One region of the Acidovorax sp. T1 genome, then DNA from elsewhere that is predicted to be linked to it. Evidence: riboswitches for the same ligand, from Rfam matches in the RefSeq annotation. Region 1 holds a riboswitch; the other holds the start of a gene.

Region 1 (8,308 bases):
TGATCACCGCCGTGCTGGTGGCCGTGGCGCTGGTGATTCCGCAGCTCAAGCGCAAGCTCGCCAAGCGCAAGCCGTCCTGAACCCGCGCACCGAAAGAGCCCCATGCTGAGCGCCCAACACCTCGAAATCACCTTCAACCCCGGCACGCCGATTGAAACGCGCGCCCTGCGCGGCATGTCGCTGGACATTCCGGCCGGGCAATTTGTCACCGTCATCGGCTCCAACGGTGCCGGCAAGTCCACCTTTCTCAACGCCATCTCGGGTGACCAGTCGGTGGACAGTGGCCGCATCGCCATCGACGGCGTGGACGTCACGCGCATGCCCGTGTGGGCCCGCGCAGAGCGCGTGGCCCGCGTGTTCCAGGACCCGATGGCCGGCACCTGCGAAGACCTCACCATCGAAGAAAACATGGCACTGGCGCAGCGCCGCGGCACCTTCCGCAACCTGGGCCGCGCCGTCAAGGCATCGATGCGCGAGGGTTTTCGCGAACGCCTGGCCACGCTGGGCCTGGGCCTCGAAAACCGCCTGACCGACCGCATCGGCCTGCTCTCGGGCGGCCAGCGCCAGGCCGTGAGCCTGCTGATGGCGGCGCTGCAGCCGTCGCGCATCCTGCTGCTCGACGAGCACACCGCCGCGCTCGACCCGCGCACCGCCGACTTCGTGCTGCGGCTGACCGAGCGCATCGTGCAGGAGAGCAAGCTGACCACCATGATGGTCACGCACAGCATGCGCCAGGCGCTCGACGTGGGCGAACGCACCGTGATGCTGCACCAGGGCCAGGTAGTGCTCGATGTTTCCGGCGAAGAGCGCAAGCGCCTGGATGTGCCCGACCTGCTGCACATGTTTGAAAAAGTGCGCGGCGAAAAGCTGTCGGACGACGCCCTGCTGCTGGGTTGAGGCGGGCGTGGGCTGCGCCTTTTCAATATCAAATTGATAGCTGCATGCGCTTACTGGATAAGCACAGGCGGCCAATTTGGCTTGAATATCAGTCCACAAACAGCGGCAGATCGGCTTTTTTGAGCGTGCGCAGCACAAAGCTGGATCGGCTGTGGCGGATGCCCTTGATCTTGTAGAGCTTCTCGCGCAGCAGGCGCTCATAGTCGCGCGTGTCTTTCACGACCACGCGCAGCAGGTAGTCGTAGTCGCCCGACACCAGGTGCGCCTCAATCACCTCGGGAATGCTGGCCAGGGTTTCGCCAAATTTTTCCAGCGTGTTGTCGGAATGGCTGTCGAGCGTGACCATCACCAGCACCGTGTCCGACAGATCAAGCGCGCGCGGATTCAGGCGCACGGTGTAGCCCTCGATCACGCCGGCCTCTTCCATCTTCTTGATGCGCCCCCAGCATGGCGAGGGGCTCAGGCCCACGGCCTGGCCGATCTCCTGCAGGCTGGCGCGGGCGTTGGCCTGCAAAACGGAGAGGATTTTTCTGTCGAGACGGTCTATGTGCCACATTATTCCAAAAAGACCGCATTGGCAGAAAATTTTTCTGAAAACAACCCGAAACAACGCCAATTCAGAAGATTAATCGGCCATCCGCGCGGCATACTTTGCTGCATCAAGGCGCTCTTACCCGGGTGCACAAACTGACAAGGCCCCGGCGGGTTACCGCCCGCCCGGGGCGCTTGGCAAGCATCCCCCCAACGCTACCTGTTGCTGCCCTGTCCCGCATGTGACCCCGGTGCGCTGCGATGCGCCTGGCACGCCGCTGATAAGCATGCTTACCAGCACAAACCCCGATGCCCGGCGCCATGTTGCAGCGCCATAATTTTTGCAGTGCGCGGCGCAGGCCCGCGCCGCAACCTGCACCGCAGGCCACACGCAATCACACCCCTCAGGAGACACCATGCAATTGACCAGACTCGTCGTCGGCCTCGGCCTTGCCATCGGCTTCATGGCCAGCGCTGCCGCGCAGACCACCATGCGCATCAGCATCTCGACGGCGCAGAACTCGCACCAGGGCGTGGCCATTGACACCTTTGCCAAGGAAGTCGAAAAGCGCACGGGCGGCCGCTACAAGGTGCAAACCTTCTACAACGGCGCACTGGGTGGCGAGCGCGAGTCGATTGAAGCCGTGCAGCTGGGCACGCAAGAGCTGGCCTTCAGCTCCACCGGCCCCATCCCCAATTTCGTGCCCGAAACAAAAATCCTCGATGTGCCCTTCCTGTTCCGCGACAAGGCCCATGCGCGCGCCGTGCTCGACGGCCCCATCGGCCAGGAGATGCTGACCAAGTTCGACAGCAAGGGCTTCAAGGCCCTGGCCTGGGCCGAAAACGGCTTTCGCCACATGACCAACAGCAAGCGCGACGTGAAGGAGCCCGGCGACCTCAAGGGCCTGAAGATGCGCACGATGGAGAACCCCGTGCACATCGCGGCCTACAAGGGCTTTGGCATCATCACCACGCCCATGGCCTTCCCCGAGGTGTTCACCGCCCTGCAGCAAGGCACCGTGGACGGCCAGGAGAACCCGCTGCCCGTGATCATCTCGGCCAAGTTCGACCAGGTGCAAAAGCACCTCACGCTCACCGGTCATGTGTACTCGCCCTGCATCTTCGTGATGAACAAGGCGGCTTTTGACAAGCTCAGCGCTGCCGACAAGCAGGCCTTCCTCGACGCCGCCAAGGAAGGCACCAAGGCCAACCGCGCGCGCGTGGACGAAGACGACGCCAAGGGCGTGGCCGACCTGCGAGCCAAGGGCATGACCGTGATCGACACCGTGGACAAGGCCAAGTTCGTGGCCGCGTTGGCCCCCGTCAATGCCGAGTTTGAAAAGCAGTTCGGCAAGGCAGCGCTCGACAAGATCCGCAACGTGAAGTAATCCGCACAGCGCTTTCTTTTTGATAGCTATCAGCGCCCGTCGGCAAAGCGCCAACGGGCGTTTTTATTCATACATTCTGTTGTCCGGCCCGTGCCGCCCATGAAAAACATCTTTCTTTCTTTTGAGCGCTGGTGCACCAGGTTGGCCATGCTCGGCGCCTGCGCCATGCTGGCCCTGGCCTCGACGCTGGGCATGTTCCAGATCCTGATGCGCTTCGTGTTCGAGCAGCCCGCTGAGTGGACCGAGGTGCTGATCCGTTTCAGCCTGATCTGGATGGTGTTTCTGGCCATTCCGGCCGCGTTTCGCCAGGGGGCGATGGTGAGCGTCGACGTGCTGTACCGCTGGAGCCCGCCGCGCGTTCGCCGCGTGCTCGACTGGGTGGTGTGCCTGGCCGCGCTGGCATTGATCGGCGTGATCATCTGGTGGGGCTGGGACTACGCGCAGCGCGGCGGCGTGCAGAGCATGGCCGGGCTGGAGTCGGTGTCGATGTTCTGGGCGTATCTGGCCATGCCCGTGGGCGGATTGTTCTGCGTGGTGGGAATCATCGGCAACCTGATCGATCCCCAGCGCATGGAACTGGAGACCGCGCAATGACGCCAGTAATGATCTCCACCATGGTGCTGTGCTTTGCACTCACCGTCTCCGTGGCCGTGTCGATCGGGCTGGCCTCCATCCTGGGCATTCAGGTGGCCAACGCCAACATGCTGATCGCGGTCAAGGAGATGTTCGCCTCGATCAACAAGTTTCCGCTGGCCGCCATTCCGTTTTTCATCCTGGCGGGCAACCTGATGGAAACCGGCGGCATCTCGCGCCGGCTGGTCGAGTTTGCCAAGAGCATCGTGGGCGGCGTGCAGGGCGGCCTGCCCATGACCTGCGTGCTCACCTGCATGATCTTTGCGGCGGTGTCGGGCTCGTCGGTGGCCACCACTTTTGCCATTGGCGCCATTTTGATCCCTGCGCTCATCAAGCATGGCTACCCCACCAGCTATGCTGCAGCGCTGCAGGCCACCAGCGCCGAGTTGGGCGTGATCATTCCGCCCTCCATTCCCATGATCCTGTACGGCGTGAGCGCCGAGGTGTCGATTGGCGAGCTGTTCATCGCCGGCTTTGGCCCGGGCCTCTTGATCAGTGGCGCGCTGATGCTGTTTGTCTGGGCCTACTGCAAATACAAGGGCTGGGGCAAGAACGATGGCGATGGCCGCATGCCCTTTGGCAAAGCCACGCTGCAGGCCGGCTGGGCATTGTTCATGCCCGTGATCATTCTGGGCGGCATCTACGGCGGCGTCTTCACCCCCACCGAGGCCTCGGCCGTGGCGGTGTTCTATGCGCTGGTGGTGGGCGTGGTGATCTACCGCGAGATCAAGGTCAAGGACCTGTTCGCCATCCTGCGCAAGTCGGCCATCTCGTCGGCGGTGATCATGTTCATCATCGCCAACGCCGGGTTGTTTGCCTTCCTCATCACGCGCGCCGGCGTGCCCGATGCCATTGGCCGCTGGCTGGAGGCGGTGTTGCAATCCCCCACCCTGTTCCTGCTGGGTGTGAACGCGGCGCTGTTCATCATCGGCATGTTCATCGAGACCAGCGCGGCCATCATCGTGCTGGCGCCCATCCTGGCGCCCGTGGCAATGCACTTCGGCGTGGACCCGGTGCACTTCGGCCTGATCATGGTGGTGAACCTGGCACTGGGCATGATCACGCCGCCCTTTGGCGTGAACCTGTTTGCCGCCTGCACGGTGGCGCGCATATCGCTCGACCGCATCGTCAAGCACCTGCTGCCGTTCGTGGGGGTGATCCTGGTGTGCCTGATGGTCGTCACCTATGTGCCGTGGATTTCGCTGGCGCTGCGCGATCTGGTGTACGCGAAGTAAGTACAATCGTGCCCGTCAGGAGAGAGTGCCCCGTCCCTTGCATTGCAAGATGAGAGGCACCGCCGAAGGCGCAGGAACACCCGAACGCTCAGGCAAAAGGACTGGCAAACGCCCGCAGTGATGCGGGCGTTCCCTTGCTGGAGAGAGATGGCCCGCACCATGCGAAGGCCATCCACCGAAGGAGCAAGCCGCACAGCCAGCCAGGGTGTTGCGGTGAATCTCTCAGGTAAAGCGGACAGCAGGGCAAATCCCGTGGCACATGTGCCGCGGCCCCCATTTGCCCTGGAGCTTTCATGTCCGCCCCTGCCGCCGCCCCCCTGCTCAACACGCCCCTGAACGCCCTGCACATCGAGCTGGGCGCCCGCATGGTGCCGTTTGCCGGCTATTCCATGCCCGTGCAATACCCCGCTGGCCTGATGGCCGAGCACCAGCACACGCGCAGCGCTGCTGGATTGTTCGACGTGTCCCACATGGGCCAGCTCAAACTGGTCGGCCCCGACGCCGCTGCCGCGTTCGAGAGCCTGATGCCCGTCGATGTGATCGACCTGCCCGTGGGCAAGCAGCGCTACGGGCTGCTGCTGAACGACGCGGGCGGCATCATCGACGACCTGATGTTCTTTCGCGTGGCGCAAAACGAGATCTTCGTGATCGTCAACGGCGCCTGCAAGGTGACCGATATCGCGCACATCCAGGCCCGCATCGGCCAGCGCTGCGAAGTCATCCCCATACCCGACCACGCGCTGCTGGCGCTGCAGGGCCCCCAGGCCGTCACCGCCTTGTCGCGCCTGGCGCCGGGCATTGAAAAGCGGGTGTTCATGACCGGCGGCAACTATTCCATCGCCGGCTGCGACTGCTTTGTCACGCGCAGCGGCTACACCGGCGAAGACGGCTTCGAAATCTCGGTGCCCGCCGCGCAGGCCGACACCCTGGCCCGCGCCCTGCTCGCGCAGCCTGAAGTCAAGCCCATCGGCCTGGGCGCGCGCAACTCGCTGCGCCTGGAAGCGGGCCTGTGCCTGTATGGCAACGACATCGACACCACCACCACCCCCGTGGAAGCGGCCATTGGCTGGGCGATGCAGAAGGTGCGCCGAACCGGCGGTGCCCGCGCAGGCGGCTTCCCCGGCGCCGACACGGTGCTGGCGCAACTCGACAACCCGGCCAGCCTGCAGCGCAAACGCGTGGGCCTGATCGCGCTGGAGCGCGTGCCCGTGCGCGAACACACCGAGCTGCAAAGCCTGGACGGCCAGAAGATCGGCGAAGTCACCAGCGGCCTCCTGGGCCCCACCATCGACAAACCCGTGGCCATGGGCTACGTGCTGCCCGCCCATGCGGCCCTGGGCACGCGCGTCAACGCCATCGTGCGCGGCAAGGCCGTGCCCATGGAAGTGAGCACCATGCCCTTTGTGCCTACCCGCTACTACCGCGGCTAATTACTCCACGCCGCCGCCGCTGGGCCCGGCTACATTCCGGATTCCTTCCATTTTTTCCAGGAGCTTTTCCATGACGATCAAATTTTCCAAAGACCACGAATGGATCAACGCCGCCGACGCCAATGCGGCCGTGGTCGGCATCACCGTGCACGCCCAGGACGCGCTGGGCGACGTGGTGTTTGTGGACCTGCCCGCCGTGGGCACCACGTTTGCCCAGGGCGACGTGGCCGGTGTGGTCGAGTCCGTCAAGGCCGCCGCCGACGTGTACATGCCGGTCTCCGGCGAAGTGGTCGAAGTGAACGAAGCCCTGCGCGCCGACCCCTCGCTGGCCAACTCCGACCCGCTCAACACCGGCTGGTTCTTCAAGGTCAAGCTCAGTGACGCCAGCCAGCTCGATGCGCTGCTGGACGAAGCCACCTACGCCGATTTCGCCAAGAACGCCTGAGACGAATTTGCCTTCAACCCGCTAACGTCGTTGGTCGCCTTGCCGTGCTACAGCACTGTCTGCGGCTTCCCGCCTAGTTAGCCGGCTGAATGCAAATCCGCATGGCGCCCTACCCTCCCGTTTGAGAACCTGCACTATGTTGATGCCAACCGCCCTGCCGCTCGGCGAGCTTGAAAACGCCACCGAGTTCCTGCCCCGCCACATCGGCATCGATGCGGCCGACGAAGCGCACATGCTGTCGGTGATCGGCGAGGCCTCGCGCCGCGCCCTTATCGACTCCATCGTGCCGCGATCCATTGCACGAAGCAGCGCCATGGACCTGCCCCTGCCGATTACGGAAGCGGCGGCGCTGGCCGAACTCAAGGCGATGGCATCGAAAAACCAGGTTCTCAAGAGCTTCATCGGCCAGGGCTACTACGGCACGCACATCCCCGGCGTCATCCTGCGCAACATCCTGGAAAACCCCGCCTGGTACACGGCCTACACGCCCTACCAGGCCGAAATTTCGCAAGGCCGCATGGAGGCGCTGGTCAACTTCCAGACCATGGTGTGCGACCTCACCGCCATGCCGATCGCCAATGCATCCATGCTGGACGAAGCCACCGCAGCGGCCGAGGCCATGACGCTGGCCAAGCGCTCGGTGAAGAGCAAAAGCAATGTGTTTGTTGTAGCCGGTGACGCGCACCCGCAGACCATCGAAGTGATCCAGACCCGTGCCAAGCCGCTGGGCATCGACGTGGTGCTGGCCAATTCCGCCGCTGAGTGGGATGCCGCGCTGGACGGCGAGTATTTCGCCGTGCTGGCCCAATACCCCGCCACCAGCGGCCGCATCGACGACCTGCGCGCCGACGTGGAAAAGGTCCATGGCAAGCACGCTGCATTTATCGCCGCGGCCGATCTGCTGGCCCTCACGCTGATCACCCCGCCCGGCGAATGGGGCGCCGATATTGTGGTGGGCACCACCCAGCGCCTGGGCATGCCCATGGGCGCGGGCGGCCCGCACGCGGCCTACATGGCCTGCCGCGACGACTTCAAGCGCAGCCTGCCCGGCCGCCTGGTGGGCGTGAGCGTGGACGTGCACGGCAAGCCCGCCTACCGCCTGGCGCTGCAAACGCGCGAGCAGCACATCCGCCGCGAAAAAGCCACCTCCAACATCTGCACCGCGCAGGTGCTGCCGGCCGTGATTGCCAGCATGTACGCCGTGTACCACGGCCCCCAGGGCTTGAAACGCATTGCCCAGCGCGTGGCCAGCTACACCGCCATCCTGGCCAAGGGGCTGGAGCAGCTCGGCGCGCCAGTGCGCCCGCAGGCCTGCTTCGACACGCTGACGCTGAAGACCGACGGCGCTACCAAAGCGATAGCTGCCCGCGCAGTATCCATGGGCGCCAACCTGCGAATTTACTTCGAAAACCAGCTGTGCATCTCGCTCGACGAGACCACCACGCGCGCCGACATCGAGCTGCTGTGGAAGATCTTCGCCCAGGACGGCCAGCCGCTGCCCACGTTTGACGCCTTTGAAAAGGGCGTGGAGCCGCTGATCCCCGCCGAACTGCGCCGCACCAGCGCCTACCTCACGCACCCGGTGTTCAACACCCACCACAGCGAAACCGGCATGCTGCGCTACATCCGCCAGCTGTCCGACAAGGACCTGGCGCTGGACCGCAGCATGATCCCGCTGGGCAGCTGCACCATGAAGCTCAACGCCACGAGCGAGATGATCCCCATCACCTGGCCCGAGTTTGCCAACGT
Region 2 (8,308 bases), 470 kb from region 1:
TCTTCACCGCCAAGGTCGAGGCCGGCGCCAACGTGGTGGTATTCGGCCTGGGCGGCATCGGCCTGAACGTGATCCAAGGCGCCAAGATGGTGGGCGCCGACAAGATCATCGGCGTGGACATCAACCCCGCCCGCCAGGAGATGGCGCGCAAGTTCGGCATGACGCACTTCATCAACCCGAAAGAGGTGGACAACGTCGTGGACGCCATCGTGCAGCTCACCGATGGCGGCGCCGACTACAGCTTCGAGTGCATCGGCAACACCACCGTGATGCGCCAGGCGCTCGAATGCACCCACAAGGGCTGGGGCCGCAGCATCATCATCGGTGTGGCCGAGGCCGGCGCCGAAATCAGCACCCGCCCCTTCCAGCTGGTCACCGGCCGCAAATGGGAAGGCTCGGCCTTTGGTGGCGCGCGCGGCCGCACCGATGTGCCCAAAATCGTGGACTGGTACATGGAGGGCAAGATCAACATCGACGACCTGATCACCCACACCATGCCGCTCGAAGACATCAACAAGGGGTTCGACCTGATGAAGCGCGGCGAGTCCATCCGCGGCGTGGTCATTTATTGATAAAACTGTGCTCTAGCGCTTTATCCATAAGCGCTAGCAGCTATCAAATTTGATATTCATGACATTCACCGCCCTAGAACTGATCAGCGAACACGCCTGCTTTGGCGGCGTGCAGCGCTTTTACAAACACAGCTCGTCCGAAATCGGCCTGCCAATGCGTTTTGGCCTGTATCTACCACCCCAGGCCCTAGCCGGGCAGAACGTGCCGTTGCTCACCTACCTGGCCGGCCTGACCTGCACGGAGGAAACCTTTGCCATCAAGGCCGGTGCGCAGCGCCTGGCGGCGCAATGGGGGCTGGCCATCCTCACCCCCGACACCAGCCCGCGCGGCGCGGGCATTCTGGGTGAAAGCAACCACTGGGAGTTCGGCGTGGGCGCCGGCTTCTATCTGGACGCCACCGAGGCGCCCTGGGCCGGCCATTGGTGCATGGAGAGCTACCTCATCAAGGAGTTGCTGCCCGCCGTGGCGGTGCAGTTTTCCCTCGACGACCAGCGCCTGGGCCTGTTCGGGCATTCGATGGGCGGGCACGGTGCGCTCACGCTCGCCTTGCGGCACCCCGGCTTTTTCCGCAGCGTGTCGGCCTTTGCGCCCATTTGCGCGCCCACCCAGTGCCCGTGGGGGCACAACGCTTTCACGGGGTATCTGGGGCAGGATGAAAGCACCTGGGGCGCACATGATGCGAGTGTGCTGATGGGCCAGCAAGGCAGAGCACCGTATCCGCAAGGCATCCTGATTGACCAGGGCCTGGCCGACCCGTTTCTGACCACGCAGCTGCACCCACACCTGTTCGAAAGCGCATGTGCCCAGGTCGGGCAGCCGCTCACGCTCCGCCGCCATGCAGGCTACGACCATGGCTACTATTTCATCCAGACCTTCCTGGGTGACCATTTGCAGCACCATGCAACTGCGCCGGCCTGAACATTAATGCCCAGTTAAGCAGCTCGACAGACAATCAACCCATGCCTTTGTTTTTGCAGCGCCTACAGCGCCTTGTGCTTGGCCGCCGCGCCGTTGCCCACCCTACCCATCCGTCCCGCGACATCCACCCCGCGTGGGTCGTGGTGCTGGCCAGCGCCTGGCTGGCCACCGCCTGCAACGTGCCGCTGTGGCGTGAAGTGGCGGCGCTGCCGGGCCAGGGCACGCTGCGCGGCTGGGGCTTTGCGCTGGCTTTTGCGGTGATTGTGGCGGCAGGCAATGCCGCCCTGCTCAGTGTGCTGGCCTGGCGCTGGACGCTCAAGCCCGCCATCACCGTGATGCTGCTCATGGCCGCTTTCGGTGCCTATTTCATGCTTGCCTATGGCATTGCCATCGACGCAAGCATGCTGGTCAACGTCATGCAGACCGATGCGAAAGAGGCCGGCGACCTGCTCAACTGGCGCATGCTGGCCACCGTGCTGGCGCTCACGGCCCCGCCGCTGCTTTGGCTGTACCGCCGCCCGGTGCGCCGCATGCATGCCTTTCGCCACATGGCCCACAACGGCGCCCTGCTGGTGGGTTCGATCGTGGTCATCGTGGTCTGCCTGCTGCTGGTGTTCCAGGACTTCGCCTCCACCATGCGCAACCACACCAAGCTGCGCTACCTGATCAATCCGCTCAACAGCGTGTACGCCCTGGGCAACATCGCCACCAAGCCGCTGCGGCTGGACACCAGCACGCTGATGCCGCTGGGCCGCGACGCCCAGCTGGGCGCCAGCTATGCAGGCCAGCAAAAGCCGCCCCTGCTGGTGCTGGTGCTGGGCGAAACCGGCCGCAGCGTGAACTTCGGGCTCAACGGCTACAACCGGCCCACCACGCCCCTGCTGTCGGCCCGCACCGACCTCGCCACCGCGCGCAATGCCTGGTCGTGCGGCACCAGTACCGCCGCATCGGTGCCGTGCATGTTTTCTCACCTGGGGCGCGACGGCTTCGAAGCGCGCAAGGCCAATTACGAAAGCCTGATCGACGTGCTGCACCACGCGGGCCTGGCCGTGCTTTGGCTGGACAACCAGGCCGGCTGCAAGGGCGTGTGCGAGCGTGTCGGGCAAGTGCATACCACCGCACTGAAAGACCCAACGCTGTGCCCCGACGGTGAGTGCCTGGACCCCATCATGCTCCAGGACCTGGACCAGCGCCTGGCCAACCTGCCCGCCGAGCAGCGCAGCCGCGGCACTGTGGTGGTGATGCACCAGATGGGCAGCCACGGGCCCGCCTACTTCAAGCGCTCTGCAGCGGCGCTGAAGAAGTTCCAGCCCGAATGCACCTCCACCGCCCTGCAAGAATGCACACAAGCGCAGGTGGTGAACGCCTACGATAACAGCATCGTGCAAACCGACCAGTTTCTCGATTCAGTGATCAATTGGCTCTCAGCCCAATCGGAGAAAGCGCAAACAGCTATGATTTATGTAGCAGATCATGGAGAATCGCTGGGCGAGAACAACATCTACCTGCATGGCCTGCCCTATTCCATCGCACCTGACGTGCAAAAGCATGTGCCCTGGATCACCTGGCTGTCTCCCGCCATGCAGGCGCGCAGCGGCGTCTCCACCCCCTGCCTGCAAAAAGACCTGGCCGAGCGGCGCATCACGCACGATGGTTACTTTCACTCGGTGCTGGGCCTGATGGATGTGCAGACCACCGCCTACCAGCCGGGCCAGGACATTTACGCCACCTGCCGCCAGCGCCACATCTGAGCACACCCGGCTGCTGCGCAGAACCGTTGGCGCACCAGATCAGACCACAGCCCCGGCCCCGCATGCAACCCACCAGACCGCGCACGTCTCGTTGGCTCTGAAACCGTGCATTTTTTGCGCCCATGGCGGGTATTTACGGAGAACGCATTGGCACGCTTTGTGCATCATCGCTTCAGTCCTTGGCCTTGCGCCAAGATCTGATCGGGAGAGACCGCTGGCATGCTGCCTGCGGCGCCGAAGGAGCAACCGCCCCGGAAACTCTCAGGCAAAAGGACCGATCAGCTCAAAGGAACTCTGAAGAGCTGCCGGTCTTCGTCAGACGGCACACCGCAGGAGCAAGCGCGCCCGGCAACGGGACGTGAATCTCTCAGGTCCTAAACAGAGGGGGCGTGCGTTGCGCATGGTGCGCAGCGTGCCACGTCACCACGACCTGTTGGAAGCCTGTCATCATGAAATCCATCGCAATCATCGGCGGCGGCATCACCGGTGTCACCACCGCCTATGCCCTGGCCCAGCGCGGCTTTGCCGTCACCTTGTTCGAAAAACACCGCTATGCGGCCATGGAAACGTCGTTCGCCAACGGCGGCCAGCTGTCGGCGTCCAACGCCGAGGTCTGGACCCACTGGTCGACCATCATCAAGGGCCTGAAGTGGATGCTCAAGGGCGATGCACCGCTGCTGGTCAACCCCAAGCCCAGCTGGCACAAGCTGTCGTGGTTTGCCGAATTCATCGGCAACATTGCGCACTACCGGCAAAACACCATCGAGACCGCCCGCCTGGCCGTCGCTGCGCGCGAGCACCTGTTTGCCTGGGCCGATGCCGAAAGCGTGGACTTCGACCTGAAAAAGCAAGGCATCCTGCACATCTACCGCGACAAGAAAGGCTTTGACCACGCCGGCGAGGTGTCCAAACTGCTGGCCGCTGGCGGCCTGCCACGCCGCCCGGTCACGCCGGCCGAGATGCGCGCCATCGAGCCCACGCTGGCCGGCAGTTACTACGGCGGCTACTTCACCGAGAGCGACGCCACCGGCGACATCCACAAGTTCACCGTCGGCCTGGCCGCGGCCATCGAGCGCCTGGGCGTGCGCTGCCTGTACGGGCAAAACGTGCTGTCCCTGCGCAGCGACGGCAAGACCGCCAGCGTCACCGTGGGCGAGGCTGACGCCCCCCAAACCCACCGCTTCGATGGCCTGGTGGTGTGCGCTGGCGTGACCAGCCGCGACTTTGCCACCCAGCTCGGCGACCGTGTCAACATCTACCCGGTCAAGGGCTATTCGATCACCGTCAACCTGCGGGACGCGCAAAGCCAGCAGGCCGCCCCCACCGTGAGCCTGCTCGATGACGAAACCAAGCTGGTCACCAGCCGCCTGGGGCTTGACCGCCTGCGCGTGGCCGGCACGGCCGAGTTCAACGGCTGCAACAAGGACATCCGCGCCGACCGCATTGCGCCCCTGGTGGACTGGGTGCACCAGTGCTTTCCTGGCGTGAGCACGCAACAGGTCGTGCCCTGGGCCGGCCTGCGCCCAATGATGCCCAGCATGATGCCGCGCGTGGGACGCGGGCGCAGTGCCAATGTCTTCTACAACACCGGTCACGGCCACCTCGGCTGGACGCTGTCGGCCGTCACCGCCGACATGGTGGCTGGCGTGATCGTGCAGGCCTGTGGTGCCCACGCACCCGCCGCTGGCACGCCATCCGTCCTGCAGTCTCGGCATTGCTGAGGCTTGCCGCCGTGCCCGGCGGTGCCCGGCGCCGATGGTTTTCCCCCTGCTTATCGACCTCCCCCAACCCTGTTTCCGAAGGAAACTGATTTATGCAATCCCTGCACATGTTTTTTGAATGGCTCAACGGGCTGGTCTGGGGCGTTCCGATGATCACCCTGATCCTGGGCACGGGCCTTTACCTGCAGGTGCGTCTGGGCTTCATGCCCCTTCGCAAGATCATTTACGGCTTTCGCATGATCGGGCAAAGCCGGCAACCCGGCAACGCTGGCGACGGCGAGATCTCGCCGTTCGCCGCCTTGATGACGGCGCTGTCCGCCACCGTGGGCACGGGCAACATCGCCGGGGTTGCCGCAGCCATCGCCATCGGCGGCCCAGGCGCCCTGTTCTGGATGTGGATGACCGCTTTCGTCGGCATGGCCACGAAATACGCCGAGGTGGTGCTGGCGGTGAAATACCGCGAGGTGGACGAGCGCGGCGAGCATGTAGGCGGGCCGATGTACGCCATCAAGAACGGTCTGGGCAAGCGCTGGCGCTGGCTGGCGACGGTCTTTGCGGTGTTTGGCGGCCTGGCCGGTTTTGGCATTGGCAACATGGTGCAGGCCAACGGCATCGCCAGCGCCATGCACAACGCCTTTGGCGTGGAGACCTGGATCACCGGCCTGGCGCTGACCCTGCTGACCGGCGCCGTGGTACTGGGCGGAATCAAGCGCATCGGCGCAGTGGCCGAGCGCCTGGTGCCGGCCATGTGCATCGGCTACATCGCCTGCGTGGCCGTGATCCTGGTGGTATTTGCCGATCGCATTCCCGGCGCCTTCGCGCTGATCCTGCACCACGCCTTCAACCCGGTGGCGGCCACCGGCGGCTTTGTCGGCGCCTCGGTCATGCTGGCACTGCAAAAAGGTGTTGCGCGCGGCATTTTCTCCAACGAAGCGGGCCTGGGCACCGCAGGCATCGCCCAGGCGGCGGGCGCCACGCGCGATCCGGTGTTCTCGGGCCTTATCGGCATGATGGGCACCTTCATCGACACCATCATCGTGTGCACTTGCACCGGTCTGGCCATCATCGTCAGCGGCGTGTGGGACTCGGGCCAGACCGGCGCCATCCTGAGCGCCGCGGCCTTTGAAACAGCCATGCCCGGCATGGGCAAGTACCTGCTGGCGGGGTCGCTGGCCGTGTTCGCCTTCACCACCATCCTGGGCTGGGCCTACTACGGCGAAAAATGCTGGGCCTACCTGTTCGGCACCGTGACCGAAAAGCCGTTTCGCCTGCTGTGGACGCTGGCGGTGTTTCCGGGCGCCGTGCTGAGCCTGGACTTTGCCTGGCTGGTGGCCGACACGCTCAACGCGCTGATGGCGATTCCGAACCTGATCTCGCTGCTGCTGCTCAGCCCGGTGATCGTGCGCCTGACCCGGGAGTACTTTGCCAACCATGGCCGTGCAGGCGCTCCCATGCCAACTGGCAAAACATCGAACCCGGTCAAGACCTGAGAGGCTGAGACGGGCCCGACAGGACGGGTCACCGGGAGGGCGACAGAGCGGATCGGCCGGATCCGCATCGCCCCTCATCACGGCAGGAATGCACCGTTTCTCGACTTTATTCGCAGCAACAAACCCAGAAACGGTGCCTTTTTTGACCACGCGGCGCAGTGCGAGATTCGCGATCCACTACAGTCCCGGCCTTTACAACCAGCTGTCGAGATACGCCATGGCGAAAAAACCCCAGATCACCCTGTCCTCCCTGGACCTGGACCGCATTGAAGCACTGCTGGCGGTGATTCCGGCCAGCGTCTTTCCGGGCAAGGCCGATCTGCAGGCAGAGCTGGACCGCGCCGACGTGGTGGCGCCCGAGGAGATCCCTCCCAATGTGGTGACCATGAACTCCACCGTGCAGTTCACGATCCAGGAGACCGGCAAGGAGTTTTGCCTGACGCTGGTGTACCCGCGCGACATGGACGGCAGCGCCGACCGCATCTCGATCTTTGCGCCCGTGGGCAGCGCGCTGCTCGGCCTGTCGGTGGGCGATGAACTGGCCTGGCCCGGGCCAGGTGGCAAATCGATGACAGTGCGCGTGAAAAGCATCGTCTACCAACCCGAAAGCGCGGGCGAGTTGCACCGCTGACCCGCCGGGCGGTCGCGCACCCCAGGTGCCACACCAAGGCCAAGGCGTGTGGCGTCAGAGGCTGAGAGTTTTTCGGCCGTGCCCGAAAGGCGCGTCAAAACGCGCCGGGTCTAGGCGCAAAACACAGCCATAGCGCGGGCTATGGCGAGTATTTGCAACGACGAGCCGGTGTGTTTTGGCGTGCAAGGCGGGCATGGATGAAAGACTCTCAGCCTCTCAGGCCCACTGGCTGGTGGTCACCGCCACCAGCATGCCGGTGCCCACCAGCCCGGCCTGCCAGCGCAGCGCCGTGGTCCAGGTCGGAACGTGGCGCTCCACCCGCTCATACAGCAGCCGCCCGGCCATCAGCGAAAGTACAAACGCCGCCAGCATGCCCAGGGCATTCCACACAGGCGCTTGCGGCCAGAGGTGGCTGACCACGGCATTGACCAGCAGGCACACCGGAAAGTGCACCAGAAACACCGAGTACGACATCTGACCGAGCCGCACCACGGGTGCGAACCCCTGCCATTGCCGCCAGCGGGATGAGCGCAGCGCCCAGGCCAGCGCCAACGCCGTCACCAGCGCCACGGCAATGCGCGCGCGGAAATCCAGCACCAGGGCGGCGGCACCCAGCACGGCGATGGCGGCCAGCCACCCGCCAGCACGCGGGGCCTGCACCGCCCAGTAAGCCATCATGCCCAGCCCATAGGACCCAAAGAAATACAGGGCCCACATATCGAGTTCCGGCTCGCGGTTGAACACCAGCAAGGAGGCCGCCGTGCCGGCAACCACCAGCGCACGCCCCAACCAGGCGGCATGGCGCACACACACCGCGCCACGCCCCTCGCCACACACCGACCGCACCAGCGCCAGCAGCAGCACGGAGCACACAAAAAGCTGGAAGTCGATGGCGACATACCACACGCCCGCCGACAGGGCCTCTTCGCCCACGATGTCCTGCAGCAGCAGCGCATTGGCCACCAGCTGGGCCAGATCGGGCGCATCGGGCACCGAGGGGTGATCCATCCAGCTGCGCGCCAGCGCCGCCACCACCACGGCCAGCACCAGTGCCACGGCATAAGGCACCACCAGCCGCACGAAGCGCCGTGCGATCTGCTGGCTGGCGCTGTCAAACCGTGCCAGCCCCTGGGGCGCCAGGCTGGCCGCCGCGAGATAGCCGCCGAGCACCAGAAAGATCTGCACGGCCATGCGCCCATAGTCGTAAAGCCATGCCATCAGCCC

Evidence for each region. Region 1 has a riboswitch for glycine ahead of gcvT (glycine cleavage system aminomethyltransferase GcvT). Riboswitches for the same ligand answer to the same signal wherever they lie in the genome.
Region 2: it holds a riboswitch for glycine, as region 1 does, so the genes downstream of both, CCX87_RS12805 (D-amino acid dehydrogenase) here and gcvT (glycine cleavage system aminomethyltransferase GcvT) in region 1, are expected to answer to the same signal.

The regions. Positions count from the first base shown of each region.
Region 1 is NZ_CP021648.1:2,232,959-2,241,266, forward strand. It holds gene CCX87_RS10340 (ABC transporter permease) at 1-80, shown strand, start outside; gene CCX87_RS10345 (ABC transporter ATP-binding protein) at 103-897, shown strand; gene CCX87_RS10350 (Lrp/AsnC family transcriptional regulator) at 986-1,444, opposite strand; gene CCX87_RS10355 (TRAP transporter substrate-binding protein) at 1,845-2,816, shown strand; gene CCX87_RS10360 (TRAP transporter small permease) at 2,916-3,410, shown strand; gene CCX87_RS10365 (TRAP transporter large permease) at 3,407-4,684, shown strand; glycine riboswitch at 4,691-4,798, shown strand; glycine riboswitch at 4,812-4,933, shown strand; gene gcvT (glycine cleavage system aminomethyltransferase GcvT) at 4,978-6,114, shown strand; gene gcvH (glycine cleavage system protein GcvH) at 6,185-6,559, shown strand; gene gcvP (aminomethyl-transferring glycine dehydrogenase) at 6,696-8,308, shown strand, end outside.
Region 2 is NZ_CP021648.1:2,703,579-2,711,886, forward strand. It holds gene CCX87_RS12790 (S-(hydroxymethyl)glutathione dehydrogenase/class III alcohol dehydrogenase) at 1-572, shown strand, start outside; gene fghA (S-formylglutathione hydrolase) at 631-1,491, shown strand; gene CCX87_RS12800 (phosphoethanolamine transferase) at 1,533-3,242, shown strand; glycine riboswitch at 3,435-3,529, shown strand; gene CCX87_RS12805 (D-amino acid dehydrogenase) at 3,692-4,963, shown strand; gene CCX87_RS12810 (alanine/glycine:cation symporter family protein) at 5,056-6,453, shown strand; gene rnk (nucleoside diphosphate kinase regulator) at 6,671-7,084, shown strand; gene CCX87_RS12820 (acyltransferase family protein) at 7,301-8,308, opposite strand, start outside.